DNA from 4 places in the Rhizobium sp. C104 genome. Region 1 is predicted to be linked to each of the others. Evidence: riboswitches for the same ligand, from Rfam matches in the RefSeq annotation. Region 1 holds a riboswitch; each other region holds the start of a gene.

Region 1 (2,196 bases):
TCCGGAAACGCCAGAGCACCATGGCCGAGAAGTTCTCCGGCACCTCGTTGATCGGCGGCAGCAGATAGAGCACGAGCACGATGAAGACGAGATAGGCGATGCCGGCAATGATCGCGCCGTTCCAGAGGCCGAAACGCTCGGAAAGACGGCGCGACAGCGCCACCGCGGCAATCAGCGCGGCGAGCGAGACGACAATCATCAGGAAGAACAGCTCGGTCCTGACGCCGATCGTATCGGCATTGCCGACCGCCGGCGGGTTGGCCGGATATTTGATAGCGGGAACGAGCACGATCGCCACGTAGGCGAAAATGGCGATGACCGCCGAGGTGCCGCGCGCCGAAAGATTGCTGACGCGGCCGTGCACGAAAGCAAAAGCGAGCGCGAAAAGCCCGCCGACGGCGATGCTGTAAGCCATGACGCCGGTGAAAAGGCCGAGACCGGCCTGGGTGGCCCGGCTGACGATTTCAGGTTCGGCAGCTTCGCCGGCCGCCTGGGCGCTCGCCTCCTCGAAAGCGATCGCCGCATCGACCAGCGGCTCGCCGAAGACATGGGCGAAAGCGAAAACGAGGATGCCACCGAGCAGCCCCGCGAGCATGCCGCGAAGGAGAAGGTTTCCAACCATGTCAATATCTCCCTAGTGGCAGGGAAAGCCAAGGAGATGGCGGGCGTCATGCACGAATTCGTGCACATACATGCCGTTGAACAGCGCCATCGCGCCTTCCTCGGTGCCAACGAAATAGATGGCGATAAGCATCAGCAGGCCGCCGAAGATCGCCCAGGGCAGGATTTCGCCGACGGGGATCGGGGCCGGCGCCGCGGCGGGCGCGAAAGTGGTGTCAGACATGTATTCCTCCGGAATGACGCGTTCAGTCGAAAGAGTGTTTGTGCGGTAAGGTCTGACTTCCAGCGTGAAAAAGCTTCAACACGCTGGTCACAGTGGCGCGACCGCGCCGGATTTCCACCGGCTTCCAAACCCGCAACAACACGGTTATATCTGCTCGCCGAAGAGACTGTCAACGAAACTTCACGAGCCGGCAAAGGGCCGTCCCACTGCACCCCGGGAGATCGGAAGACTGTGAATACGCGCCTCACCTGGATCTGCCACGGCGCGACGACGGCGAGCCGCAAGACGCTGTTCCCACTTGACGAACCGCTGGAAGGCAAGGCGGCGGAAGACGCCGGCCGGATGGCTGCCCCACCCCGCGCCGACCGTATCGCCACCAGCCCCGCTTTGCGCGCCCGCCAGACCGCTGACGCGCTCCGCCTCGAAGCCCGGATAGATCAGGCGCTGCGTGACTGCGACCATGGCCGCTGGGCCGGCAGGTCGATCACAACGATCGAGGCCGAAGAGCCGGAGAACCTCGTGGCCTGGATGAGCGATCCGGAAGCGGCCCCGCATGGTGGCGAAAGCCTTCTTGATCTCAGAACACGCGTCGCCGGCTGGATGGACGGTGAATCCGCCCTCGGCGGCCATGTGATTGCCATCAGCCACGCGGCCGTGATCCGGGCGGCGGTCGCCCATGTGCTTCAGGCGCCGCACTCCTCCTTCTGGCGGAGCGATATCGAGCCGCTCGCCATCGTTTGCATGACCAGCAATGGCAGCCGCTGGTCTCTGCGCTTTCCGTATTAGCGGCTCCTCATTTTATCCAGCCTTACACAAGCAAATCGCGTCATCTCTATTGAACCGGGTTTGACCGGGACTACTTCCTTTCCCAAGGAGATGGAAGAATGACATATGATTGGAGTGGGGAGCGCACGCGTCGTCTGCGTTTGATGCGTGTCGCCACAATCACGGTTCTGGTCGGTCTCATCGTCAGCGTTCCGCTGCTGATCGTCACCGCCTGAAGCACGAGAAAAGGCGAGCGATGCACCAGCACGCTCGCCTTCGTTCTTTCCCGTCCCGGCTCAGCATCCTCAGTCCCTCAACGGTGCAGCAACAGGCTGCCGCCTCCAAAAATTCGCCTTCTGGTTTCAACGAACATTTCAGACTTTCATGATAGTTCGGCAGATGGTGGAGATGGAGAAGGCCACATGCCGGTGTTTTTCCAGAGCAGGGCCGGAAGGCAATGCGTATCGATCGTCGGGCTTGGGATAACTCTCTGGCTCCTCGGCGCGCTTTTGCAGCTTGACGACAGCCTTGTCTTCTTCATGACCGGTTTCGGCGAATACGGCGCCGACAAACTCGTTCTGGCGCTT
Region 2 (2,196 bases), 1.2 Mb from region 1:
TTTCATTCCGCTCGGCGGCAAAGAGGCCGATCCGCGCTACGGCCTGCCGCGGGCCGATATGCTGTCGCCGGTCAGCACCATCTGCGTGCGCAGCTGTGACGGCGGCTTCTTCCCGATCAGTTCAAACACCACCTCGGTCGATTTCGGCCGCGACGCCCAGACCTGCGCCAAGATGTGCCCCGGCATCGAAACCCAGCTTTTCTATCGCGACGTGACGAGCACGGAAGCCTCGAACATGATCTCGGTCGCAACCGGCACGCCCTACAGCGCCATGAAGAACGCCTTCGCTTACAAAAGCCGCGCGCCCGGCGAGAAAAACGCCTGTGCCTGCAATCTCACCGCCTATTACGACGAGATGCGCGGCAAGCAGGCGATAAGCCAGCCGCCGCCACAGGGCTCGATCACCACCATCCGCACCAATCCGCCGGCGAAGGATACAGCGGCCGCCGCCGCGCCGCAGCCATCGGTTCCAGAGCGTCCCTACGACCCCACGCAGAACAAGGTCCGCCAGGTCGGCCCGCAATTCCTCGCCGGCGACCAGGGCTCGATCGACCTTGCCAATCCTGCCGCACCTGGCCCGCAGCCGCAGCAGCAGTGATCGCTACCTCTCGTTCCTTCCCCAGCCATCGTGGAAGACGAGTTCCTCAAGCGGTAGCCGCTGCCGCCAGCCTTTGACCGAGAGTTCCGGCTGGTCGTAGAGCCGGTCGACGAAACCGGCGCAGAGCCAGGCAACCGCTTCGATATGCTCGGGGATGCCGAGAATGGTCTTCAGGTCGGCTTCGTGAAAGATGCTGACCCAGCCAATGCCGATCCCTTCGGCGCGGGCCGCCAGCCAGAGATTCTGGATGGCGCAGACTGTCGAATAGCTGTCCATTCGCGGATTGTGCGTGCGCCCCAGCACCACGCTGCCGCTGCGGGTGGGATCGCAGGTTACGCAGATACCGAGCGGCGCCTCCACGATGCCTTCCAGCTTGAGGGAGCGATAGACCTGCCGCCGCTCGCCCTCAAACATCAATGCCGCTTCCTCGTTGGCCTTGGCAAAGGCATCGCGGATGCGCGCTCGCACCGTTGGACTTCTCACCAGAATGAAATTCCACGGCTGCATGAAGCCGACGGAGGGTGCGTGGTGCGCGGCGGTCAGCAGCCGTTCCACCACGTCGTCGGGCAAGGGCTCGGGCAGGAACTGGCTGCGAACGTCGCGCCGCGTCATGATCGCGTGATAGACGGCCTCGCGTTCGGCCAAGGAAAAACCGGACGCCACGGACAGGGCATCCTCATCAAAGGGTCGCATCGTCAAATCCCCAACAACGCAACCGCCCGCCGTCCGCGCGGGTTGGGTCTATCTTGCCAGGCCGGTCTTCTGACTTGGCGTCATCCGTCTGCCGCAGCCTTCCCGGCGAAAGCCAGTGGCATGATAAAGCGGCAAACGTCGGCCTTACAGCGTTGGGCACGTTTCGGTCTCGCACCGAATTCCCGATTCTCCCGCTTGAAAAGCGGGCACCTGACGGCGCATCTATTTCAGCAAACCGGCCCTGCGGCAAGCGGCCTCATGCCGCATTCACCCGTATGTGACATCGATCGCGTGGACAGGTGTGCATCGCTGCCGTAGAACCGAACAGATCCTAACCGACGCCTGTGGCGCCGCAATTTTCCTCTTTGCACCCAGTTGCCCGTGCCCCGCCTGACACCCATGATCCTTGCGGTCGCCCTGTTCATGGAACAGATGGATTCGACCGTCATCGCCACCAGCCTGCCGGCGATCGCAGCCGATCTCGGCACCTCGCCGATCGCGCTGAAGCTTGCCGTCACCAGCTATCTCGTGGCATTGGCGATCTTCATCCCGATCAGCGGCTGGATGTCGGATCGTTTCGGCGCGCGCAACATCTTCCGTATGGCGATCTTCGTCTTCATGATCGGCTCAGTCGCCTGCGCCTTTTCCAATTCGATTGCGGCCTTCGTCGTCGCGCGGCTGATCCAGGGCGCCGGCGGCTCGATGATGACGCCGGTCAGCCGTCTGCTGCTGGTCCGGGGAACGCCGCGCCACGAACTCGTCGATGCCATGGCCTGGCTGACCATCCCCGCGCTGATCGGCCCGATCATGGGGCCGCCGATCGGTGGTTTCCTCACCACCTATCTCACCTGGCACTGGATCTTCTGGATCAATGTCCCGATCGGCGTGCTCGGCATCATCCTCGT
Region 3 (2,196 bases), 900 kb from region 1:
GGCAGCGCCAGCGCTCTCTGGCACTCGATCCAGGCGATCCTGTCGCTGCCCGAGGAGACCCGGCTCTTTTCCGGCCACGACTATCAGCCTGGCGGCCGTCACCCGCGCTGGGAAAGCACGGTAGCCGCCCAGAAGCGCGCCAATCCGCATATATCAGGCATCGACGAAGCCGGCTTCGTGGCGCTGCGCCAGGCGCGCGACCGCACGCTGCCGAAACCGAAGCTGATGCTGCATGCGCTGCAGGTCAACATCCGCGGCGGGCGGTTGCCCGAACCGGAGGCGAACGGGCGACGGTATCTGAAGATTCCGCTGGATGCGTTGTAGGAACGCAGGGAGCAGCGTTGCGGCGTGCTTCGAGGCTTCGCCCGTTCGGGCTGCGCACCTCAGCATGAGGGAGGTTGGTGGATGCCGCGCCCACGACAGCGGGAATAGTAGGATGCTTAAGAGACTCCATCCTGGGGATGAGAATGCTGGCATCATACCGGCCAACAGCGCTCCGACGTTCCGTCTCCATATTTCGCCCACCAAACCCAATCTTCCGCAATAATGATTGACGTCGTGCGGGCGGGCGACGTAACTGGCGGTGACGGTTCCCTGAAGATGACTCCAAGGGGATTAATAGGGAACACGGTGAGGACGACCCAGTAGGGACCGAGACCGTGGCTGCCCCCGCAACTGTAAGCGGATTGTCGATCATCTCAGCTGTGGCCAGCGACTGGCCATCTCTGAAGGGCTTATGGCCCTGCCACTGCGATATATCGCGGGAAGGCGGATGAACGACTTATATCCGCAAGCCAGGAGACCTGCCGTCAATCACGATCCAATCAACCGGGCGGGGATGCCCGGATAAGGAACAGACATGATTGACCTTCTGAACCTTCGCCGAATTTCGGCATGCATCCGTCTCGATTGGGCCTCCTGCGGCTAGCGCGCGCGTCAGCGTGCCTTCGGCCGCGCGTGCGGCATAACCGTGCTTTTTCCTTCAATCGAGGTTTTTCATGCGCCAGATTCTCGCCACCATGACATTTGCCTTCGGGCTGATCGGCCTTGCGGCACCGAGCCTTGCTGCCACCCAATATCCTTTGACCATCACCAATTGCGGTGAGCAGGTGACTTTCCAGAAGGCGCCGTCGAAGATCGTTTCGATCGGCCAGGGAATGACCGAAATTCTTTTCTCGCTCGGCCTTGCCGACAAGATCGCCGGCACGGCCGTCTGGGTCGGTCCCGTGCTGCCGCAATATGCCGCGGCGAACAGCAGGATAAAGCGTCTCGCCGACAATGATCCGAGCTTCGAATCCGTCGTCGGACAGGAGCCCGACCTGGTGGCGGCCGAGTTCGAATGGCATGTCGGCGCGCAGGGCTCCGTCGGCAAGCGGGAGCAGTTTCAGGATCTCGGGATCAATACCTATCTTTCGCCGGCCGATTGCGTCGCCAAGGTCAACACCGATGGCGGCGACGGTGTGCGCAAGGAGCTGTTCACGATGGCGCTGATCTATCGCGAAATCGCCGAACTCTCAGAGATCTTCGACGTGAAGGAGCGCGGCGATGCGCTGATTTCCGAGCTGAAGAAGCGCGAGGCGGATGCCGTCGCCTCGATATCAGCCGCATCGGGCAAGAGCCTGCCCATCGTCTTCTGGTTCTCCAGCAAGGAAGTCAACGGCGACGCCTTCATTGCGGGCAAGAACAGCGCGCCTGCCTATATACTGAAGGCGATCGGCGCCAGGAATGTCGTCACCACCGAGGAGGAATGGCCGCTGGTCGGCTGGGAAACCATCGCCCAGGCGAACCCGGCCGTCATCGTGCTCGCCACCATGGACCGGCGCCGCTACGCCGCCGACGATCCGAAGGTCAAGATCGATTTTCTCGAGAACGACCCCGTGACCAAGGAACTCGATGCCGTCAGGAACAGGCACTTCGTGATGATGGACGCGCAATCGATGAACCCAACGATCCGCACGATCGACGGCATCGAGACCTTGGCGAACGGCATCAAATCCTTCGGCCTCTCGCAGTGAAGGCAGCGTCGGTCAGGAAACAAGGATGGTGGGCGCTCGCCGCGCTCACCATTTCAGCCCTTCTCCTTCTCGGACTGATGATCAGCCTTGCCGTTTCGATCGGCGAGATCGCGATCCCGCTGGCGACAACGGCGGAGGCCGTCTCCAACCGGCTGTTCGGAACGCAGTTCGAACTCAGCCG
Region 4 (2,196 bases), 1.0 Mb from region 1:
CAGGCCGAGCAGGATGCCGCCGATGATCGGGGCGGTGAGCAGCAGCAGCTTGTCGTCGATCACCGACGAGCTCAACCTTTCGCTGTCGGCGATACCGAAGACCAACTGATGCAGTTCATTGGACACGAAGCTCATGCCGGTCACGGCAAGACCGGAGGCAATGCCGACGACAGCGCCCGCCAGAGACAGACCGACTTCGCTGCGGCGGGTCAGCGCCCGCAGCCGCCCCGGATCGAAGAAAACACGCAGCGCTCGGAACCGGCGCCGATCCAATTTCATAAGCATGGCAAGACAACTAGGCAGGAAGAGGCCCGGTCAAGGGCGATGGCGCAGTCCGCTTGCAGCGCAATTGCGGCGAAAAGCCGGCGGGCGCGTCAAATATTTATGACGTAAGCCTCTGATAAATGACGATATTCCTGGTCGAGTAAGTCGTGTTTGGATGAGCGTGCCTGCCTTGCCGCCCACGGCCGACCGCCAAGGCCGGTTGACTTCACTCCTGAGCTTGCCTAACCATCCCTCAACGGATGGTCGCCAGACCATCCCACGCGGATGGTCATCTGGCCATCCTCGGATATAACGGATGGTTCCGGATCGGCGTTACGCCTTCCGGATGAAAAGGGAATGTGACGGGGCGGACCCACACCGGGCGCCTTCATCACAGCCGACCCCGCGACTGTAGAGCGGTCAGGGTCTTCCATCCGGCATCGAGCCCTTCCTGCCCGCTTGCAATCATGCAGGCGGGCGTGACGGGCGACATGCCGGAAAAGCCACTGGACATGCATGGTGATCAACCGGGGTCGGACGCCTCTATTTCTACGAATCGTCCACCTCTTCACCAATGCAGCCGGGAAGGCGAGGCAGATCCGCTGGCACGATCAGGGGCGACCGGTTTCCGGTCCGCCCCGATCGCGGCCGACAACCGCGAGCCAGGAGACCTGCCATTCGTGCCGGGCGAAAAGCCCAATCCTGGGCAAGAGACCCGCTGCCAGCACGGAGGTTGTTTTGGCTGAACGATTGAATTCGGCGTTGCCTCGTGGGGTACTGGAGCGCATTTCCCTCTCCTCCCTCATTCCTGTGCCCGTCACAGGAATCCAGTGCGACCAAGTCCTTGGGCGCGAGAGACTTACTTCCCGAATGAGAGTCATTCACGGCGCGGACGCGCCGTGCCTGGATTCCTGTGACAGGCACAGGAATGAGGGAGCGTGGTGGGGTGTCGCATTCTCCCAGCAGGCCGTCTGCGCATGACGACCGCTCTCTCCAATGCCATTTTCATCCTCGGCGGCGCACGCTCCGGCAAATCCCGGTTTGCCGAAAACCTCGTCGTTGCAACCGGCCTCGATCGTCACTACGTCGCGACCGGCCGGGCGTGGGACGAGGAGATGCAGTCGCGGATTGCCCAGCACAGAGCCGATCGCGGCCCGTCATGGACGACGCATGAGGAACCGCTCCATCTCGTCGGCAGGCTCGCCGCCATCGACGGCGAGGGCCGGGTCGTGCTGATCGACTGCCTGACGCTCTGGGTCACCAATCTGATGATGGAGGAGCGCGATATGGCGGCGGATTTTTTGGCGCTCGCCGATTATTTGCCGCGGGCAAAGGCGCGGCTCGTTTTCGTGTCAAACGAGATCGGCCTCGGCATCGTGCCGGACAATCGCATGGCGCGGGATTTTCGCGATCATGCCGGCCGTCTCCACCAGCTGATCGCGGCAAAGGCCGCCGAAGTCTATTCATCGCGGCAGGCCTGCCGCTGAAAATGAAGGGTTAAATCCATGAATCAACAGAAGATTCCCGCAACCGTCATCACCGGTTTCCTCGGCGCCGGCAAGACGACGATGATCCGCAACCTGCTTACCAATGCCGGCGGTAAAAAGATCGCGCTGATCATCAATGAATTCGGCGATCTCGGTGTCGACGGCGAGGTGCTGAAGGGCTGCGGTGCGGAGAACTGCAGCGAGGACGACATCATCGAACTGACTAATGGCTGCATCTGCTGCACCGTCGCCGACGATTTCATTCCGACGATGACGAAGCTCTTGGAACGTGAGCAGCGGCCCGACCATATCGTCATTGAAACCTCGGGCCTCGCTCTGCCGCAGCCGCTGGTCGCCGCCTTCAACTGGCCTGACATTCGCACCCAGGTGACCGTCGACGGCGTCATCACGGTGGTCGACAGTGCGGCTGTTGCCGCCGGCCGGT

The links. Region 1 has a riboswitch for cobalamin ahead of MF410_RS23210 (CbtB domain-containing protein). Riboswitches for the same ligand answer to the same signal wherever they lie in the genome.
Region 2: another riboswitch for cobalamin. It lies ahead of bluB (5,6-dimethylbenzimidazole synthase); the one in region 1 lies ahead of MF410_RS23210 (CbtB domain-containing protein).
Region 3: another riboswitch for cobalamin. It lies ahead of MF410_RS05400 (ABC transporter substrate-binding protein); the one in region 1 lies ahead of MF410_RS23210 (CbtB domain-containing protein).
Region 4: another riboswitch for cobalamin. It lies ahead of cobU (bifunctional adenosylcobinamide kinase/adenosylcobinamide-phosphate guanylyltransferase); the one in region 1 lies ahead of MF410_RS23210 (CbtB domain-containing protein).

Annotation. Positions count from the first base shown of each region.
Region 1 is NZ_CP092348.1:4,509,195-4,511,390, reverse strand. Features, by position in the region: gene MF410_RS23215 (CbtA family protein) at 1-622, opposite strand, end outside; gene MF410_RS23210 (CbtB domain-containing protein) at 635-844, opposite strand; adenosylcobalamin (AdoCbl) riboswitch at 857-999, opposite strand; gene MF410_RS23205 (histidine phosphatase family protein) at 1,076-1,630, shown strand; gene MF410_RS23200 (bifunctional diguanylate cyclase/phosphodiesterase) at 2,032-2,196, shown strand, end outside.
Region 2 is NZ_CP092348.1:1,151,350-1,153,545, reverse strand. Features, by position in the region: gene MF410_RS06870 (DUF2865 domain-containing protein) at 1-598, shown strand, start outside; gene bluB (5,6-dimethylbenzimidazole synthase) at 602-1,291, opposite strand; cobalamin riboswitch at 1,333-1,520, opposite strand; gene MF410_RS06860 (MFS transporter) at 1,691-2,196, shown strand, end outside.
Region 3 is NZ_CP092348.1:867,722-869,917, forward strand. Features, by position in the region: gene blh (bifunctional sulfur transferase/dioxygenase Blh) at 1-324, shown strand, start outside; cobalamin riboswitch at 571-826, shown strand; gene MF410_RS05400 (ABC transporter substrate-binding protein) at 999-2,015, shown strand; gene MF410_RS05405 (iron ABC transporter permease) at 2,012-2,196, shown strand, end outside.
Region 4 is NZ_CP092348.1:1,006,866-1,009,061, forward strand. Features, by position in the region: gene MF410_RS06150 (chloride channel protein) at 1-285, opposite strand, end outside; cobalamin riboswitch at 565-958, shown strand; partial or broken gene cobU (bifunctional adenosylcobinamide kinase/adenosylcobinamide-phosphate guanylyltransferase) at 1,242-1,765, shown strand; gene cobW (cobalamin biosynthesis protein CobW) at 1,770-2,196, shown strand, end outside.